DNA from 2 places in the Blastochloris viridis genome. Region 2 is predicted to be linked to the other one. Evidence: predicted binding sites of a transcription regulator. Region 2 holds the regulator's gene; the other holds the start of a gene.

Region 1 (10,452 bases), 830 kb from region 2:
GGTGACGTTCTTCAGATTGTTGGCGCGGGCGCCGACCAGCTTCAGCATGCGGCCCGGATCGGGCTTGCGCCGGGCCGGAACCGCGATCGACTTCTGGCCGGTGAGGTATTGCCCGGTCAGCGACGCAGGGTCGGCCATGATCTCGGCCGGGGTGCCCTGCGATACGATGCGGCCGCCATGGATGCCGGCGCCGGGGCCGACGTCGACCACGTAGTCGGCCTCGCGGATGGCGTCCTCGTCGTGCTCGACCACGATCACGGTGTTGCCGAGGTCGCGCAGCCGCACCAGCGTCTTCAAGAGGCGCTCGTTGTCGCGCTGGTGCAGGCCGATCGAGGGCTCGTCCAGCACGTAGAGCACGCCGGTGAGGCCCGAGCCGATCTGCGAGGCGAGGCGGATGCGCTGGCTCTCGCCGCCCGACAGCGTGCCGGAGTTGCGCGCCAACGTCAGATAATCGAGACCGACGTCGGTCAGAAAGCGCAGCCGCTCGCGGATCTCCTTCAAGATGCGCACTGCGATGTCATTCTGCTTGGTGTTGAGCTGCGCCGGCAGCGCCTCGAACCACTCAGCCGAGCGGCGCACGCTCATCTCGGCCACCTGGCCGATGTGGAACGTGGCGATCTTCACCGCCAGCGCCTCGGGTTTCAGGCGGTTGCCGGCACAGGCCTCGCACGGGGTGGCGGAGAAGTATTTGCCGATCTCCTCGCGCGCCCACTCGCTCTCGGTCTCGCGCCAGCGCCGCTCCAGATTGGTGATGACGCCCTCGAACGGCTTTCGCGTCTCGTAGGCGCGCATGCCGTCGTCATAGGTGATGGTGACCGGCTCATCGCCCGAGCCGTAGAGGATGACGTCGCGCGCCTTCTTCGGCAGCTCCTTCCACGGCACCGTGACCTTGAACTTGAAATGACGGGCAAGGGCGTCGAGGGTCTGGCCGTAATAGGGGCTGGAGGAGCGCGACCACGGCACGATGGCGCCCTGGCGCAGGGTTTTCGCGGTGTCCGGCACCACGAGGTCGGGGTCGATGGTCTGCTCGGTGCCGATGCCGCCGCACGCCGGGCAGGCGCCGAACGGGTTGTTGAACGAAAACAGCCGCGGCTCGATCTCGGGAATGGTGAAGCCGGACACCGGGCAGGCGAACTTTTCCGAGAACAGGATGCGCCGGGGATCGGGCGCATCCGCACTCCCTCCCCCCTTGTGGGGGAGGGCTGGGGTGGGGGGTGTGCCGGCAGTGGACCTAGATTCGTCGCCCCCCACCCGGATCGCTTCGCGATCCGACCTCCCCCGCAAGGGGGGAGGTGAAGAATGGGACGCGGGAGCGTCCGCGAACTCGACGATCGCCAGCCCGTCGGCGAGCTTGAGCGCGGTCTCCAGCGAGTCGGCCAATCGCGAGGCGATGTCCGGCCGCACCACCAGCCGGTCGACCACCACCTCGATGTCGTGCTTGAGCTTCTTGTCGAGGGCCGGCGCTTCCGAGATCTCGAAGAACGCGCCGTCGATCTTGACGCGCTGGAAGCCTTTCTTCTGGAAGTCGGCGAGCTCCTTGCGGTACTCGCCCTTGCGGCCGCGCACGACGGGCGCCAGCAGAAAAAGGCGCGTGCCGACCGGCAGTTCCAGCACCCGGTCGACCATCTGCGACACCGTCTGGCTCTCGATCGGCAGGCCGGTCGCCGGCGAATAGGGCACCCCGACCCGCGCCCATAGCAGGCGCATGTAGTCGTAGATCTCGGTGACGGTGCCGACCGTCGAGCGCGGGTTCTTCGAGGTGGTCTTCTGCTCGATCGAGATGGCCGGGGAGAGGCCGTCGATCTGGTCGACGTCCGGCTTCTGCATCATCTCCAGAAACTGGCGGGCATAGGCCGACAGGCTCTCGACGTAGCGCCGCTGGCCCTCGGCATAGATGGTATCGAACGCCAGCGACGACTTGCCCGAGCCGGACAGGCCGGTGAACACCACCAGCCTGTCGCGCGGAATGTCGAGATCGACGTTCTTGAGATTGTGCACCCGCGCACCGCGGATCGAGATGATGCGGGCGGGATCGGGCTTGGAACGGGGCGCAGTCATGCGGGGGGTCTCGGTGGCAGCAAGAACTCAGACGCGTCCGCCGGCAGAGGTCGGCGGGCGATCGCCAAGTTTGCAGGAACAAAACGTGGACACACCCTAGGCCGGCGTACGCCAATATGCCAGACTGTGGGTGTGGTATTTTCGTCGGCGGCGCGGTGCGGGCACGGAATTATCATATTGGTGCTGGAATTCCTCGGCTTTCTGCTGGACGTGGTCGGGTATGGAACGACGAGGCTTCTTCTCCGCGTGTTCGCCCGCAGGTGCGTGCTAGTCGAGGATATCGGCAGTTCGCATCGCCGCTTCAATGCGTTCGGGTTTCGCGGCGTTGCCGGCCGTGGCCATGGTGACGATATCGGGCCGGGAATCCCAGTTGTTGCGCATCGCTCACCGCGCTAAGAACGTAACCGGAACGTCGTCGCTTGTGGACAGCAGCGGGGCCGGGGCAGCATCTGCGGGATGGCCGGGCTAGGGTGGCGGCACAGAACCCACAGCGGAAGGCACAAAAGCCATGGCGGGCAGCGTCAATAAAGTCATCCTGGTCGGCAATCTCGGGCGTGACCCGGAAGTCCGCCGGCTGAACTCGGGCGAGAGCGTGGTCAACCTCAGGATCGCGACCTCGGAAAGCTGGCGCGACAAGGCGACCGGCGAGCGGCGCGAGCGCACCGAGTGGCACTCGGTGGTGATCTTCAACGAGCAGCTTGCCAAAGTCGCCGAGCAGTACCTGAAGAAGGGCGCCAAAGTTTACATTGAGGGCCAGCTGCAGACCCGTAAATGGCAAGACCAGGCGGGGGCGGAAAAGTACACCACCGAGGTGGTGCTGCAGCGTTTCCGCGGCGAATTGCAGATGCTCGACGGGCGCGGCGGCGGTGGCGGCGCGGAGATCGAGGACAGCGGCGACTTCGGCCAGCGCAGCCCGCTGCCGGCCCGCGGTGCCGCCCGCCCGGCGGCCTCCGGCGGCGGCGGCAAGTATTCAAGCGACCTGGACGACGAAATCCCGTTCTGACGGGATCGGGGATGCAAAGAGGTCCGGAGGTATCAAGGTCCTTGGCTCGGGCCGCCAGCGTCTCCTTGCGTGAAAGTCGCTGAAGGAGGAAAGTACGCGCATCGGTTGTGGATAGCATTCCCCAGACGAGGCCGGGCGGAGTGATTGCAAAGCACGATGCCGAACCCGCAAGCGCCGCTCAGGGTCCTGCCCGGCGGCGGCGCGACGTTCCGCTGGCGTGGCTGCTTGCGCTGCTGGTGCTGGCGTCGATGGCGCCGCTGGCCACGCTCTGCACCTATACCGTGCTGCGCTGGGACGATGCCGAGCGGATCGAGGAGATCAAACGCGTCGGCGACGTCGCCCGCACCCTGGCGCAGGCGGTCGACCGCGAGCTGAGGGGCTACCGCGACGCCGCCGAGATGCTGGCGGGCTCGCGCTTGCTATCGACGCCGGACCTTGCCACGTTTGAGGATCAGGCCCGCACCATCGCCGGGCGTGCGGGCGGCGACTTCGTGCTGTTCGACGCGGCGTTGCGTAAGCTGTTCGACACACGCGAGCGGCCGGACACGCCGTCGTCGCCGTTCGCGGACAGCGAGGCGATCGCGCGGGTGTTCAACACCGGCAAGGCCGAGATCGACAATCTCGGCCCGGTCGCCGACGACCGCCAGTTGTCGTTTGGCGTCCATGTGCCGGTGGCCGGCCCCGACCTTGCGGTGCGCTACGTGCTGACGTTGGTGCCGCCCGCCGCCGCGATCCTCAACGTGGTGCAGCAGACCTACCGCCCGGCCGGCTGGTTCGCGACAGTGGTCGACGGCAACGGGCGCGTTGTGGCGCGGGCGTCGCGGCACGACGAGTTTTTTGGGCGCAGCGTGTCGGACAACCTCATCGGCCTGCTCACCGTCCGCCACCATGGGCTGGAAACGGTTGACATGGAGGGACGCCCGTCCGTCACCGCCTTCTCCCGCTCGAGCCTGTGCGGCTGGCACGCCATCGTCTGGGTGCCGAAGGCACTGATCGAGGTACCGAGCCGCGCGCGCCGCGACGCGGTGCTGGCCATGCTGGGGCTGACCACGCTCGTGTCGATCACGGCGGCGGTGGCCGCCGCCCGGTTGATCAACCGCTCGACCCGGCGGACGATGAAGGCGGCGCGGGCACTCGCGGTGGGAACCCCGGTGGCACCCGAATCGAGCCTGATCCGGGAGGACAACGTGGTGCGCGCCGCGCTGGCCGACGCCGCCCGCACCATCGCAGCCCGCGAGGAATCGCTGCGCGAAAACGCCCGGCGGATGAAATTCGTGATGCGCGAGCTGTCCCACCGCTCCAAGAACTTGCTGACGGTGGTGCAGTCGATGGCGCGGCAGACTGGACGGTACACCCAGGACCCCGCCGATTTTCGCGCCCGGTTCGACGACCGCATTTCCAGCTTGGCGCGCTCGCACGATCTTCTGGTCAAGCACGACTGGAGAGGCGCCACCCTGGCCGATCTGATCGATCGCCAGCTGACCCCGTTCGTGGAGACGTCGACCGACCGCATTTCGGCCGAAGGCCCGAACCTGATACTGCGGCCGGACGCCACCCAGACCATTGGCATGGCGCTGCACGAACTCGCCACCAACGCCTCCAAGCACGGGGCGCTGTCGACGCCCGGCGGTCGCATTCGCATCAGATGGGACGTTGACGGCGAGGGCACCGGTCGCCGCCTGCGGCTGATCTGGCAGGAGAGCGGTGGCCCGCCGGTGCATCCGCCGACCCATCGCGGATTCGGCCACGTCGTGGTCGAGCGCATGGTGTCGATGGCGCTGCAGGGCAGGGCGCAGATCGATTGGCTCTCGGAGGGCGTGCGCTGGGTGCTGGAGGCACCGCTGTTCGCCATCACCGACCAGCCCGCAGCCGACCAGCCGGGCGGCGCCCGCGGGTGAGGGACGCGTTGCGTCCGGCCCGAAATCGCAGCTGTCGCCGACCTGAGACCCGAGGCCCTGAAGCTGACCTTTCGCGGCCTCATGGTGTCTCGGCCTCATGGTGAGGAGGCTGCGAAGCAGCCGTCTCGAACCAGGGGGCCGACCTCGGCTCTAAAGTCTGCCTTCCTTCGAGACGCCCGCTGTCGCGGGCTCCTTGTAACTTGAATGCGCCGCGATCGGGTAAGCTACCGGGTGCGGTGACGGGTGGGAGACCGCTTGGCTCCTGGTCGCACGAGACCGCTCCTGAGATCGGCGCCCCACCCGTCGTTCCTTCGAACCTGGACAGTTGCCTGGGCCGCAAGAGCTCGATTCGGCAAGGTCGGCCGGCGGACGCCGTTCCTGGGCGGAGATCTCGCCGCGTTTCTGGGGAAGCTTGGCGCCGCCGCGTAGCGTCTCACGACGCTTTGAGATCGAACGGCCAAACATCGACGCAACGAATTGAGGATGGTGCGTTGCCGTGGGCTCATCATCCAATCCCAGGGCCGACATCGGCAAGGGAGGAGCCGATCACCTCACTCAGAACTGCGGATCAGATTGAGCAGGTCCTCTTCGGAGAGTTGAGCCGATGCATCGGCGCCTTCCAACAGTGCATCCGCGAGGTTGCGCTTGTGCCGGTGGAGCGCGACGATGCGTTCCTCGATGCTGTCCTTGACGATCAGGCGGTAGATGGTGACCGGGCGGCTCTGGCCGATGCGATGGGCGCGGTCGGAGGCTTGGTCCTCGACCGCCGGGTTCCACCAAGGATCAAGGTGGATCACATAATCCGCGGCGGTGAGGTTGAGGCCAAAGCCGCCGGCCTTGAGGCTGATCAGGAACATCTCGCCCGCGCCGGCCTGGAACGCCGCCACCCGCTTGTGGCGCTCGGCCTCGGGGGTCGAGCCGTCGAGATACTGGTAGGCGATCCCCTTGGCGTCGAGCGCGCCGCGGACCTTGCCGAGATGGCTGACGAACTGGCTGAACACCAGAGCGCGATGGCGGCCCTCGATGAGATTGTCCACGAGGTCCACGAACGCCTCCAGCTTGGCGGAGCCGATGCCGCTGTCCGCCGCCACCAGTGCCGGATGGCAGCAGGCTTGGCGCAGCCTGGTGATCTCGGCCAGGATATGGATACGCGTTCGCTCATCCCCGACCTCATCCAGCCGCTCCAGCGCGCGCTGCCGCAGCGCCTCGTAGAACGCGCGCTCCTCTGCCTCCAGTTCGACGAGGATCGTCTGCTCGGTGCGGGGCGGCAGCTCGCTAAGCACTTGCGCCTTGGTCCGGCGCAGGAGGAAGGGGCGCACCAGCGCCTTGAGCGCCGCCTTGGCATTGGCGCTGTTGTCGCGGCTGATCGGGGTGGCGAACCGCCTGGCGAACCGCTCGCGCGCCCCGAGCAGGCCCGGATTGACGAAGGCGAAAATACTCCACAATTCGTCGAGGTCGTTCTCGACCGGCGTGCCGGTCAGCGCCAGGCGAAACTCTGCCTTGAGCCGGCGGCTCGCCTCGGCGCGCCTTGTGTCGGGGTTTTTGATCGCCTGCGCCTCGTCGAGGATGGCCATCGCCCAGGAGATGGCGGTGAGCCGATCCTGCTCGCGCGCCAAAAGGCCGTAGGAGACGATCAGCACATCGCCAGCGCCGAGCCCGCCGATCACCGCGTCGCGGTTGTCGGATTCCACCAGCCGGACCGGCCGCAACGCCGGGGCGAACCGGTTCAGCTCCGCGTCCCAATTGCCGCAGACCGAGGTCGGCGCCACCACCAACATGGGCCCGGCGGCGGCCTTGGCTGTCATCACCGCGATCGCTTGCACGGTCTTGCCGAGACCCATGTCGTCGGCGAGCAGGGCGCCGGCGCCCCAGCGCTCCAGCCGGCTCATCCAGGCAAAGCCGTCGCGCTGGTAGTCGCGCAACTCGGCTGCGAAACCGGGAGCAAGCGTCGGCTCCCAGCCCTCGGCCTCATCAAGGCGGCGGACGAAGTCCTTCCAGCGTGTGTCCGCCTTCACCGACGCTGCGCCATCAAGGAGGTCGCGCACGGCGACGCCCGCCGCATTGGGAATCTTCAACCCGTCGCCGAGCCGGCTGAGCCGCTCCAGCTGCTGGCGAAATTGGCGGTCCAGCGCAATGAAGCCGCCGCCGTCCAGCGGCACGAAACGGCCCTGCATGTTGTCCAAGCGGTCGAGGAGGTCTTTCAGGTCGAGCACCAGGTCGTCATCGACCGCCACCGTTCCGCTCACCGAAAACCAGTGTTCCATCCCCTTGACGCTGGCCTTGAAGCCTTTGGCCGAGGCCACGCCCTTGAGCGACATCTTCTGTCCTTCGGGCCATTCCATCGCCGGGGACGTTGGCAGCGATCGCAGCTCGCCGAGAAACTCCAGGCTGGCGACCAGATCATCGAGCACCCATTCGGGGCCGTCGCCGCCAAGGCTCGGGCAGGATTCACTGAGGGTCGCGGCCAGGCGCCGCTCCGCCTCCAGGTCGCGACGCACGCGCAAGGTGCCGGCATTGATGAACCGCCCGCCTTGGCCCGGCAGGAAATGCGGGCCATGAGCGCCTGCGGGGCGAACCACCAGAGCGACCTTGAGGCCCTCGCCCAGTGGGGAGAGCCGCACCACCGGGCTCGGGTCGCCATCGGTCGCTGCGGCGTCCTCGATCTCGGCAGTCTCGATCCGGATCGGCAAGGCAGGCGCCGTAAGGCGGGCCAGCGCCGAGAGCCGTTCGCGCGCGGAACTCGGGATCGCGACGCCCTTGGCCGACAAGATGGATGCGGCTTCAATGGCGCCGGCATCCACCACCACCACCCGCCACCGCCCCGGAGCGTCGATTTCGATGAAGGCGCCAGGATGCGCCGCCGCGTGGGACAGCGACAGACGGAACCCGGTTTTGTCCGAGGCCAGCACCAGCTCCGGCCGCCCCGCGATCAAGTCGACACTCTCGGCCGGCGAGCGGGCGTCGAACACGCGGGGATGGCCGATCAGGGCCGGCAGCATACTGTCGGCGTGGCATTCGAAGACGTCGCGGTTGTACCAGGACTCCACCGCACGGCGGATGGCGCGGCAGGCGCGCCGGTCGAACTCGTCGAGATAATCGAGCGCCGGATCGCCCTCGCGCAAGCGCTTCAACGCCACAGCCCGCCCTTGGCTCCAGCCGCGCGCCTTCAGCGCCTGCTCCACCGGCTGGATCTCCCGCGTGTCCGGATTGACGAGCCAGACCAGCCGCCTGGTTTGGGCGCCTGGCGCCGGCTCGGCAGGCCGTGCGGGCGCCAGCATCGCCTCCAGGCTCTCCAGCGCGCGCTCCCACGGTGCCTTGGCCTTGATGAGCGTGAGAAACCGGAACGCGATCTCGTTGTCCGGCCGGTCGAGCCATGTGCGGTACGGCACCGGATCGGGGCCGGCGTGCTCCAGCGCCTCCGCCAGCATGGTCGCCGGCAGCGCCATCGAGCTCTCGACGGCGCGAAACAGCGGCATGAATGTCGTCACAGCACGGCGATGAACCTGTTCCGGATCGATGAGGGCGGCTGCGACGGCCAGAAGACCCGTGCTCACCGGTGGCGGGTGCGGTGTCATGCCGACCAGCACCAGGCCGGCTTGCACGGCCTGCTTCGCTACGGTTTCTTTGTTGCGGGTCAGCTCAAGCAGGCCGCGCAGCGCGAACAGGCCGACATGGCCTTCCTTCACCTCGGTCAGGGCTTCGATCTCTGGTTGCAGCGCAACGTCGTCTGCCGCCAGCAGCGCGCAGACCTGCAACAGGCCGACATAGCCGGGCAGGCCGCCTTTTCGTTTGCGGTTGCTCTTGCGGTAGAGCTTCAGCGCCTCGGCAAACAGCGCGACCGCCGTTTTCGGGTCCCCTGTCAGCAGCGCGCGGGAGGCGCGGAACGGGAACGGCAGATCGGCGGGGGTGTCCTTGGGGAGGTCGGCGAGGGTTTGGTCGAGGCGGCCAAGCTGGCCGGTCAGAAGATCGAAATCCACCATCTTGGAAAAGGCGACGGCGCGCAGCCCCGGTTCCCGGTGGCAATGCTCCATCAAGGACGGGTAATCCGCCCCCAGCCCGGCGCCGATCCACCGGTTGGCCTTGGCGGTGAGGATCGCGCTTTGGAACACAGGAAGACGCGAGGCCAGCCACTCCGCCCCGACCTCGACGCCGGCGAAGTGCTGGTCGAAGATCGACGGGGCATCGGTGTGAAAGAAGGTACGCCCATGTCGCTCGATCGCGCGCTGGAACTCGTCCCCGTCATTGAGCAGCACGGCGAGCCGCTGCCACCGCAGCGTGCTGGTCTCGATCGTCCTGTAGTCCCAGCTGCGCCCGCCGTCCTGGCCCAGGGTCGCGTGGATGGCGGCCATCATCGCCGCGCCATCCGGCGAGTCGATGACTTCCACCGCCAGCCTGTGGATGATGCCCGGCACACAAGCGAGGTCCTCGGTGAGCAGCTTCTTTTCGCGCAGCGCCTCGAGCACCGGCGTCAGCGTCTTGCTGGTCCATGCGGGTTTGCTGGAGCTCAACCGGTTGAGGCAGTTCATGAAGACGTTTTTGCCCGTCGCAGGGCCGATCAGCGCCTTGAGGCGGAGAATGGCGCGCTCCTGCGGCCCAAGGGCGGCGAAAATTGAGGCGAGACGGGACACGGAAAAAAAGGCCTCGTGTTCAAACGGTCGCGAGGCTATCGCCACAAACGACTCCCAGCAATGGGACGATCGTGGCCGCGGAACTCAAGCGGCAAATCCACTCTAACCGACGTCGGCGCAGCCCCTCGGCCCGTCCTCGACAGGGGCGCTGGGGTGGCCCAAGCGCGCGGCGGCAAGCGCGCGGCGGCAAACGCAAGGTCGGCGAGGTGCGGCCTGACCATGATGGCATGCTTGGTGCGGTCGCCGGTATGGACGCCGGTGATCCAGTTGTGCTGGTCGGTGACGAACGGGCGCTCCCACACTTCCGGCCGGCCGGGTCGCTCGCGCACCACGAGGCGAAGATCTTCGGCGAGGTCCGGCTCATCGGGCGGGCCGACGGCACGCACGGCCGCCAGCGGGTCGGCTGCCTCGATGATACGCCGCCGAGGGTCGGCGCCTCGGCCGCCTCCCGCACCGCCAGGGCGAACGTGATATACCGCGACGCCGATGAAATCCCCTTCGCCAACTGATGTCGGCGCAGGCGCGCAGGACGGATTCCTTCGGAGACGCGGTATACCAACGACGGCGGCAGACGGCCGTTGGTTCCGATCGCAGATTTTCGTGAAGCTATTGATTTCAGGTAAGAAAATCTGCGATCTTCAACGGCGCCATGCGTCAGCATCCGGGGCCGTCGGTATCAGCCGTCAGAACCAGCCCTGCTAGGCCGACAGGGAATACCAACCCGCGCCAAGAAAACCGAAAAATCCATATCCTTCGGAGTCGCGGAATATAAGCTGCTGAAATCGTTGGCGACCCCGGCAGGGCTCGAACCTGCGACCCGCAGCTTAGAAGGCTGCTGCTCTATCCAGCTGAGCTACGGGGCCGG
Region 2 (10,452 bases):
AAGCCGCGCGGATCGCAGCCAGCTTTCGGGTCCCCCGCAGGTTTTCCCGACCATCGGAGCCGTGGACGACATCGAACAGGCCGATATGCGCGGCGACCGCGTCGGCAATCGATTGATCCGCTGCGGTGAAAAGGCCGATTTGGCGCCCGGCCGACGCCTCCTCCTGCAAGTACCGCAGCAACGGCTCATTGTAGGGCAGGCTGGCGGCATCCAGCGCGGTTTGGTCTGCGACATGACGTTTGAATGCCGCGCGGCCAGCCCGAAGGTGGAACAGTGCTTTGATCGCAGCGAGCCAGTCCTGCCGCACCGTTCCAAGAAACGACTCGTGAAGAGAATCGACCCAGATGAGGGTACAGTCGAGGTCGACCGCCAGCGGCGGCCGTTCTTCACATTCATCTTCCAGGACAAGGGTCTGCGCGAGTTCCATTATCCCAAAAGCCTCCATCTACTGATGAACGGAGGCGGGCTTGGAATTTATGGGATGGCGGAGCCATGCGACTGCGGGGCCGCGGCCCGGATCGTCTCCGTCCTGCCGAACACTGTCGACCGGCGACGCCTCGAACACACCGCGCTCGATTGCAACCGCTCCCTCAAGCATGTTCCGCGCGCGCGAGGGCGCTTGCTGTCCGGCGTGGCCGCGGCCTTGAGCCTGGCGCCCGTCCGCCGCGCCACCCCCCGCAACGTCATCAGGCCGAGCGCAACTCTGCCAGGGGCCATCCAGGCCTAAACGTGCGGCGTCGATGCCCACCCCAGACTGTGCGTCTGGACAGATTCCGGCAAATCGATCCTGGCAAAGCTCAGGCAAATCCCTGAACCCTCTGAATGACACGGAATACGGGCGACAGCACCTTACGCAACCAATTCCACATATCGAAAGTTGCAACGAAATACAACACTGGAGACCAAGATATCCAGGGCGATCGGGTGAAGAAAGGGGTGACAAAGGCCTGAAGTGCTGAATCTGTCGGTTCCTCCGATTCGGATGCGGAGGATGGGCGATGGAGCCAGCGGAACCGGACTTTGCCGCGCTTGGGGAAGCTCTTGTTTTCCTGGACTATTTCAAGGACATGCCCGACCCGCGCCAGCGCGGCAAGGTGATGTACTCGCTGGAGGAGGTGCTGCTGCTGTGCCTGCTGGCGGTGCTGGCCGGCGCCGAGACCTTCGTCGACATCGCAAGGTTCGGCGAGACGAAGCTCGACCTGCTGCGCCGGTTCCGCACGTTTCTCCATGGCACCCCCTCGCACGACCACCTCGGCGACATCCTCGCCACCCTCGATGCTGCGCAGTTCCAGCGTTGCTTCGTCGCCTGGGTGGCGGCGGTGACCGGGGCGCCCGCAGACGTGATCGCCATCGACGGCAAGACGCTGCGCCGCTCGGCTAAGAGGGACGCCAAGGCGGCGGTCCACATGGTGTCCGCCTTCGCGGCGCGCCAGCGCCTGGTGCTCGGCCAGGTCAAGGTGGCCGACAAGTCGAACGAGATCGTCGCCATCCCCCAACTGCTCGCTCTGCTGTCGATCGAGGGCGCCATCGTCACCATCGACGCCATGGGCTGCCAGCGCGCCATCGCCGCGCAAATCCTCGCCCAGAAGGCCGACTATGTGCTGGCCCTGAAAGGCAACCAGGGCAGCTTGCGAGAGGACGTCGAGCTGTTCGCCGCCGAGCAGAAAGCCAATGGTTTCAAGGACACAGCGATCAGCCGCCATCACAGCGTCGATGGCGATCACGGCCGCATCGAGACCCGCACCACCACGGTGATGCACGACGTGGCTTGGCTCCGAGACCGTCACGATTGGCCCGGCCTGACCAGTGTCGTCATGGTCGAAAGCATGCGCGAGATCGGCGCCAAGTGCGAGCAGGAGACCCGCTTCTACATCGCCTCGCTGGCGTCCCCGGCCGACCAGCTCGGACCCGTCATCCGCAGCCATTGGGCGGTGGAGAACAGCCTGCATTGGATCATGGACATGGTGTTCCGCGATGACGACTGCCGCGTCCGCACCGATCACGCCCCCGCCAATTTCACCACCCTCAAGCACATGGCCCTCAATCTCATCCGCAAGGCCCCGGGCAAGGATTCTCTCCGCCTCAAGCGAAAAGTCGCCGCCTGGGACGACGACTTCCTCGCAAGTCTCCTGGCAGCGTGATTTTTCACCCGATTGCCCTGCCAAGATATCCCGGCCAATCACAAATTCTGGCCGGCGAGACGATCGGCGGCTGATCAACGACGACGTGATCAACCGCCAGCAGAATCTGGCCGGCAACCGCAGCCGGTCATCTAAAATCGCTCTTTCCAACAAGGCGTTCAACGAGGCTGTTTCCTCGGAGCAGCCACCGATCGGAACGAGCCGGGTTGCCGCGCCCGGCTGTCGCTTGTCAAAATTCGCTCGCACAACCGATGCCACGTCTGCGGAGGTTGAACGTGATCCCGCCGTGATCGTCCGGCACCGGCAGGATGGCGTCGCCGGACCGGGCGGCGCCTCCAGCGACAAAGATTACGCTCTTCACGTGGCGTTAACGGGTTGCGGAACACAAAAGGAACGTATAGGGTCCGTTCATGATTTGTTTCGACCTGCCGGGCCGGCTCTAAAGAGCCGCCTCCAGGATGGATTTTCAACGTTCAGTTCCGTCGCGGCCGAGACGGGCTCGAGGCCGGGAAACCTGCATGGCGAATACGCCTTGCGAGGCAAGAGGCGCCGATGCTCACGCGAAAACAATATGAACTGCTCCGGTTCATCCACGAGCGACTGACCGAATCTGGGATCCCGCCGTCCTTCGACGAGATGAAGGACGCGCTCGACCTCAAATCGAAATCGGGCATCCACCGGCTGATCACCGCGCTGGAGGAGCGCGGCTTCATCCGCCGCCTGCCCAATCGCGCCCGCGCTCTGGAGGTGATCCGCCTCCCCGACGGCGTCGGGCCGTCGCCGCCGCGCCGCGGCTTCGCCCCCGGCGTGATCGAGGGCGGGCTCGGAAAGGTGCGGCCACTGTCGGAGGACGACAGCGGCCGCTCGGTGCCGATCCCGGTGATGGGCCGCATCGCCGCCGGCACGCCGATCTCGGCAATCCAGACCCGCAGCCACGTCATCAACATGCCGCCGGACATGCTGCCGACCGGCGACCACTACGCGCTCGAGGTTCGCGGCGACTCGATGATCGAGGCCGGCATCCTCGAAGGCGACCTGGTGGTGATCAAGAAGTCCGACTCCGCCGACACGGGCGACATCGTCGTCGCGCTGATCGACGACGAGGAAGCGACACTGAAGCGGCTGCGCCGCAAGGGCGCCTCGATCGCTCTGGAGGCCGCCAACCCGGCGTATGAGACCCGCATCTTCGGGCCGGACCGGGTGCGCATCCAGGGCAAGCTGGTCGGACTGTTCCGCCGCTATTGAGCCGGCCCCTCGGCCGACAACTCGGCAGCATCCGACGGCTCGGCCTCCTCGGTGGCGACAGCGGCGGGAGCGGCGACGGCCGCCGAGGAGGCCGGCTGCCGGTGCGGTGACGGCGATGCGGCGGGGTCGGCGCGGACGGCCCAGGGCCGCTCGCGCGCGCTGTCGCGGGCGGGCTCGAACCGCCAGCCCGCCGCCGTCCGGCCAAGAGCGAGGGCGCCGGTTTCATATAGCCGGGCGGGATCGATCCGCACCGCCGCGCACGCCATCGCCACGCTCGCCCGCGTCACCACCACCGCCGCCTTGGCGCAATCCTCCTCCAGCGCTGCGAGCGTGGTGGGCACCGCCACCGCGGCACCATCTTCAAGTCGCGCGATACAGCCCTCGCGGTCGCAGGCAAAGCCGGCAGCCAGGCCGGGGTCGTTCGGCGCGCGGCGGTCACCGTCGGCGGCGAGCCAGATGCGGGCGGCGAAGCGGTCGGCCCCAGCGTTCAGGATCGACAGCCGGCCGTCAGGGCCGCGCACCGCCACCATGCGGCCGCCAGCCTCCACCAGCACGTCGGGCCGGCTCGGGGCGCCAAGCGCCACCGCCAGCGCCAGGGCCGCCACCGGCAGCGCGGCGAGCCGCAGCGGGCTGACCGGCAGCAGGCCGACCAGCAGCGCCGTCACCGCCAGCAGCAGCGGGCCGTCGCCGAACGCCGCAAGCCGCGCGTCGGCCCCTGGCAGGCCCGCCACGAACGTTGAGACGTCGAGGGTGCGGGCGACGCCCCACCCCATCAGCAGCCACAGCGGCCGATCGAACCCGAACGGCAGCAGCAGCACCGCGCCGACCCCGGCCGGCATCACCACCCCGGACACCAGCGGCGTCGCCATCAGATTGGCGAGCAGGCTATAGGGCGACAGCCGGTGGAAATGGGCGGCGGCGAACGGCGCCGTCGCCAGCCCCGCCACCAGCGCCGCCAGCGCAAGACCCACCGTGGCGAGGCCGAGCCCGCGCACCACCCGCTGGACGGCGTCGCCGTCGGCGAAACGCCGGCTGGGCGCCCAGCGCTCGTAGAAGGCGATCAGCGCCAGCGTTGCCGAAAACGACATCTGGAAGCCGGGGTTGAGCACGCTTTCCGGCATCGCGATCATCACCGCCAGCGCCGCCGCCGCCAGCGTGCGCAAACTCAACGCGGCGCGGCCGATCAGGACGCCGGCGAGCACCAGCCCAGCCATCAGGAACGCCCGGGTGGTCGCCACCTCGGCCCCGGACAGCAGCCAATAGGCCGCCGCTGCGGCTATGGCCGCCGACGCCGCCCATTGTTTGATCGGCCGCCGCACCGCCATGCCCGGCACCAGCGCCAGCGTGCCGCGCACCACCACCAGCACGGTGGCGACCACCGCCACCATGTGCAGGCCGGAAATCGAGATGATGTGGTAGAGCCCGGACACCCGCAGGCTGTCGTTGGTGCTCTCGGCGATGGCGTCGCGCTCGCCGGTCACCAGCGCCACCGCGATGGCGCCGGCGTCGCCCGGCACGATGGTGCGGATGCGCTGCCCCAGCCCCTCGCGCGCGCCTTCGACCGCCTGCCGCAGCGCGATGGGCCACGGCATCGCGCCGATCGGCGGCACGCTGCGCACCTCGCCCATGGCCAGCCCGGTGCCACTGATGCCGGCGAACCACAGATCGCGGCCGAAATCCCAGGCGCCGGGCCGCACCGGGCCGGCCGGCGGGTTCAGCCGCGCCCGCACCGCAATATGGCTTCCCACCGGAGGCGCGGCATTGGGCCGGACCACGATGCGCAGCCGGGTCGGCTGGGGGTCGAGCGCCGGTGCGGTCGCGGTGACGTGGAGGATGACGCGGTCGGACTTCTCGCGCTGGTCGCGGTCGGCGACGAAGCCGGACACGGTGGCGACCGTCGGCCTCGCCAGCACCGGATGGGCGACGCTCGCCGTGCGCAGGGTGGCGGCGGTGAAGCCGGCGGCGAAGACCGCGAGCGCGACTGCCAGCGGAAAGCCGAGCGGGCGCGCCCGCGCAACGACGGCAATGGCGGCGAGCGCCAGCATCACCAGCGCCGCCGCGATCAGCGAAGGCTCCCGCTCCGCCTGGAAATAGGTCAGGACGCCGGCGGCGAAGACGACCGGCAGCCACAGCGGGCCGCGGGCGGCCGCGCGCTCCTGATGCCACCAGGCCGCGAGCAATGCCGCCAGCCGTGACAGGCCCGCCGTCGGCAGCGGCGCCGCGCCGGCGAGCGTCCGCGCGCGGCCGATCACCGCCGCCCGCACCTTGGTCCTGCCCGACAGCCCCGCCATGGCGCCCCGAGGGTCCGGGCGGCCGCGCCGGCTCCGGCATCCTCAGGCCACCGACGCCATGCTACACACTCTGAAGATGCAAAACAGCTCGCCTCAAGGCGCCGTCATGCTTCGAGACGGCTTCGCCTCCGCAGCATGAGGGCTGCGGCGAGCGTTGCATCATGCCCCGCTCACTTTCGCCCAGGTGTCGCGCAGGCCGATGGTGCGGTTGAACACCGGCCGGGCTGGCGTCGAGTCCTTGTCACGGGTGAAATAGCCCAGCCGCTCGAACTGCACTGGCTCGACGCCGCCTTCTGCCAGCGACGGCTCCAGCCTGGCGTCGGCGATGATCTCCAGCGAATCCGGATTGAGGTCGGCGGCGAAATTGGCGGGGTTGGGCTCGGCGGTCGAGAACAGCGGATTGTAGAGCCGCACCTCGGCCTCCACCGCGTCCGCCGCGTTCACCCAATGCAGCGTCGCCTTGACCTTGCGGCCATCCGGCGCGTTGCCGCCCTTGGAGGCGGGATCGTAGGTGCAGCGCAGCTCAACCACCTCGCCCGAGGCGTCCTTGATCGCCTCGCGGCAGGTGACGAGATAGGCGTAGCGCAGCCGCACCTCCTTGCCGGGCGACAGCCGGTAGAACCCCTTGGACGGCGTCTCCATGAAATCGTCGCGCTCGACGTAAAGCTCGCGGCCAAACTGCAGCGTGCGGGTGCCGGCGCTGGCATCGTCGGGGTGGTTGACCGCCTCGAACGTCTCGGACTGGCCCTCGGGATAGTTCTCGATCACGATCTTCAGCGGCTTCAGCACCGCCATGCGGCGCTCGGCCTTGGCGTTGAGCACCTCGCGCACCGCGAAGTCGAACATGGCGACGTCGACGGTGGAGTTGGCCTTGGCGACGCCGATGCGGCGGACGAACTCGCGCAGCGCCTCCGCCGGCACGCCGCGGCGGGCGAGCCCGGCCAGCGTCGGCATGCGCGGGTCGTCCCAGCCCTTGACGTGGCCCTCGCGCACCAGCGTGGTCAGAACGCGCTTCGACAGCACGGTGTAGGTAAGGTTCAGCCGCGCAAATTCGTACTGGCGCGGCTTCGAGGGCACCGGCAGGTTGTCGATGAACCAGTCGTACAGCGGCCGGTGATCCTCGAACTCCAGCGTGCAGATGGAGTGGGTGATGCCTTCGATGGCGTCCGACTGGCCGTGGGCGAAGTCGTAGCTGGGATAGATGCACCATGCCGTGCCGGTGCGCGGGTGGACGGCGTGCAGGATGCGATAGAGCACCGGGTCGCGCAGATTGATATTGCCGGCCGCCATGTCGATTTTCGCGCGCAGCACGCGGGCGCCATTCGGGAATTCGCCGGCGCGCATGCGGCGGAACAGGTCGAGGTTGTCCTCGACCGAGCGGCCCCGGAACGGGCTGTCGGTGCCCGGCTCGGTGAGCGTGCCGCGGCTTAAGCGCATCTGGTCGGGCGAGAGGTCGTCGACATAGGCCTTGCCCGCCCTGATCAACTGTTCCGCCCAGGCGTAAAGCTGCTCGAAATAGTCGGAGGCGTGGAAGAGGTGCTCGCCCCAGTCGAAGCCCAGCCAATGGACGTCGCGCTTGATGGCGTCGATGTACTCCTGCTCTTCCTTGGTGGGGTTGGTGTCGTCGAACCGCAAATGGCAGCGGCCGCCAAATTCCTGGGCAATGCCGAAATTCAGGCAGATCGACTTGGCGTGGCCGATGTGGAGATAGCCGTTGGGCTCGGGCGGAAAGCGCGTCACCACCGTCTGGTGGCGCCCGGCGTCGAGGTCGGCCTGGACGATGTCGCGGATGAAGTCGCGTCCGGCCTCCGCCGTGCTGGTCTCAAAGGCTGTCATGCTTGGCGAACTCCGTTGCCGACCGCCGCGGGGGGCGTCGCGTCCAAATCTCGATGCCAGTGGTGTGCCAAATTCGCGCCGCCGCGCCAAGGCGGCCGACCGCAGGAACCCCGGCCCGACCGCCCCGGCGGCAGGGGCATAGGTGAAAGGCCGTGACACCCGGCGCCGTCGTGATAAACGGGCGCCAACTTTTCTCCAACGATCCGGCCGACATGAGCGACCCCGTCGTCACCCGCTTTGCCCCCTCGCCGACCGGCTTCCTCCACATCGGCGGCGCCCGCACCGCACTGTTCAACTGGCTCTATGCCCGCGCCACCGGCGGCAAGATGCTGCTGCGCATCGAGGATACCGACCGCGAGCGCTCGACCGACGCGGCGATCGACGCCATCCTCGACGGCCTGTCATGGCTCGGCATCACCTGGGATGGCGAGGCGATCTACCAGTTCGCCCGCGCCGAGCGCCACCGCGCGGTGGTCGAGCAGCTGCTCGCCGCCGGCCGGGCGTATCGCTGCTATGCGAGTCCCGAAGAACTGGCCGACATGCGCGAGGCGGCCCGCCGCGAGGGCCGCTCCAAGCTCTATGACGGCCGCTGGCGCGACCGCGACCCGGCCGAGGCCCCGGCCGGCGTCCGCCCGGTGATCCGGCTCAAGGCGCCGCTCGAAGGCGAGACGGTGATCGAGGATCTGGTCCAAGGCCGCGTGACCTGGCAGAACAAGGACCTCGACGACCTGGTGCTGCTGCGCTCGGACGGCACCCCGACCTACATGCTGGCGGTGGTGGTCGACGACCACGACATGGCGGTGACCCACGTCATCCGCGGCGACGACCACCTCACCAACGCCGCCCGCCAGACGCACATCTACGACGCGATGGGCTGGCAGGTGCCGCGGTTCGCCCATATCCCGCTGATCCACGGTGCGGACGGCGCCAAGCTCTCCAAGCGCCACGGCGCGCTCGGCGTCGATGCCTATCGCGCCATGGGCTACCTGCCGGCCGCGCTGCGTAATTATCTGGTGCGGCTGGGCTGGAGCCATGGCGACCAGGAGATCTTCTCGACCGAGGAGATGGTGGCGGCATTCGACGTCTCGCGCATCGGCCGCTCGGCGGCGCGGTTCGACTTCGCCAAGCTGGAAAGCCTCAACGGCCACTACATGCGCACCACCGCCGACGCCGACCTGCTGGCGGCGCTCGAAGCGGCGCTGCCGTTCTTTCCCGGCGGGCCGGCGGTGGCGGCCCGGCTCGATGCGCCGCTGCGCGACAGGCTGCTCGCGGCGATGCCGGGGCTGAAAGACCGCGCCAAGACTTTGATCGATCTGCTGAACGGCGCCGCCTTCGTGCTGGCGGAGCGCCCGATCGCGCTCGAGGACAAGGCGAAGGCGCTGCTGACACAGGAGGCGCGGGCGCTGCTTGCCACGCTCGCCGACGAATTCGAGGCGGCCGAGACCTGGTCGGCCGAGGCGCTGGAGCCGATCATGCGGGCCCATGCCGAGCGCGCCGGCTTGAAGCTCGGCCAGGTCGCCCAGCCGCTGCGGGTCGCCTTGACCGGGCGCACCACCTCGCCGGGCATCTTCGACGTCCTGGTGGTGCTCGGCCGCGCCGAGAGCGTCGGCCGCATGCGCGACCAGGGCGCGGCGGCGGCGGCGGCTTGACGGCGATGGGCGGTGGCGCCCATGCTCCCGCTCAACCGTGCACGGCGCGCCGCGGCCCCGGGACCTGGACGAATTGATGTCTGGACAAATGCGGCCGCGCCGTCCGTTAAGACGCATCTCTCATGCGTGAGATAGTCCCCCTCCTGACGGAAACCGTCGGCCACCGTCGGGGTTGACTCGCGAAGGTCAGTTCAATGGACGCCAAGACTCCGGACCCCAAGTCTCCCGACCTCAATTCCGGCACCCTCGCCGTCGGCGACAAGAGCTGGTCGTTTCCGGTCCTGCACGGAAGCATCGGCCCTTCCGTGCTCGACATCAGCAAGCTCTACGGCCAGACCGGGATGTTCACCTACGATCCCGGCTTCACCTCGACCGCAGCCTGCGAATCCAAGATCACCTATATCGACGGCGATGAGGGGGTGCTGCTGTATCGGGGCTACCCGATCGAACAGCTCGCCATGAACGGCGACTTCCTCGAAACCTGTTACCTGCTGCTTTATGGCGAGTTGCCGACCCCGGCGCAGAAGACCGATTTCGATTACCGCGTCACCCGCCACACCATGGTGCACGAGCAGATGGCCCGGTTCTACCAGGGCTTCCGCCGCGACGCGCACCCGATGGCGGTGATGGTCGGCTGCGTCGGCGCGCTGTCGGCATTCTATCACGACTCGATCGACATCTCCGACCCGCACCAGCGGATGGTCGCCTCGATCCGCATGATCGCGAAGATGCCGACCATCGCGGCGATGGCTTACAAATATACCATCGGGCAGCCGTTCATCTATCCCAAGAACGACCTCGACTATTCCTCGAATTTCCTGCGCATGTGCTTCGCCGTTCCGGCCGAGGACTACAAGGTCAACCCGATCCTGGCGAAAGCGATGGATCGCATTTTCATCCTGCACGCCGACCACGAGCAGAACGCCTCGACCTCGACGGTGCGGCTCGCCGGCTCCTCCGGCGCCAACCCGTTCGCCTGCATCGCCGCCGGCATCGCCTGCCTGTGGGGCCCCGCCCACGGCGGCGCCAACGAGGCGGCGCTGAAGATGCTGGGCGAGATCGGCCACGTCAGCCGCATCCCGGAGTACATCAAGCGCGCCAAGGACAAGAACGACCCGTTCCGGCTGATGGGCTTCGGCCACCGCGTCTACAAGAATTACGATCCGCGCGCCAAGATCATGCAGCAGACCTGCCACGAGGTGCTGCGCGAGCTCGGCATCAAGCACGACCCGCTGCTCGACGTCGCCATGGAGCTGGAGCGGATCGCGCTCAGCGACGACTACTTCATCG

The links. The regulator LexA, encoded in region 2, represses DNA repair genes until DNA is damaged. The targets are predictions, from matches to a motif close to TGTTCNNNNTGTGTTCNG.
Region 1: the regulator LexA is predicted to act here: its motif matches at 2,453-2,470, upstream of BVIR_RS08260 (single-stranded DNA-binding protein).

The regions. Positions count from the first base shown of each region.
Region 1 is NZ_CP012946.1:1,855,535-1,865,986, reverse strand. It holds gene uvrA (excinuclease ABC subunit UvrA) at 1-2,058, opposite strand, end outside; gene BVIR_RS08260 (single-stranded DNA-binding protein) at 2,567-3,061, shown strand; gene BVIR_RS08255 (sensor histidine kinase) at 3,202-4,959, shown strand; gene BVIR_RS08250 (DEAD/DEAH box helicase) at 5,511-9,587, opposite strand; gene BVIR_RS08245 (hypothetical protein) at 9,815-10,096, shown strand; tRNA gene BVIR_RS08240 (tRNA-Arg) at 10,374-10,450, opposite strand.
Region 2 is NZ_CP012946.1:2,684,980-2,695,431, forward strand. It holds gene BVIR_RS11730 (UbiA family prenyltransferase) at 1-427, opposite strand, end outside; gene BVIR_RS11740 (ISAs1 family transposase) at 999-2,141, shown strand; gene lexA (transcriptional repressor LexA) at 2,694-3,386, shown strand; gene BVIR_RS11750 (ComEC/Rec2 family competence protein) at 3,380-5,677, opposite strand; gene BVIR_RS11755 (glutamine--tRNA ligase/YqeY domain fusion protein) at 5,837-7,513, opposite strand; gene gltX (glutamate--tRNA ligase) at 7,726-9,162, shown strand; gene gltA (citrate synthase) at 9,357-10,452, shown strand, end outside.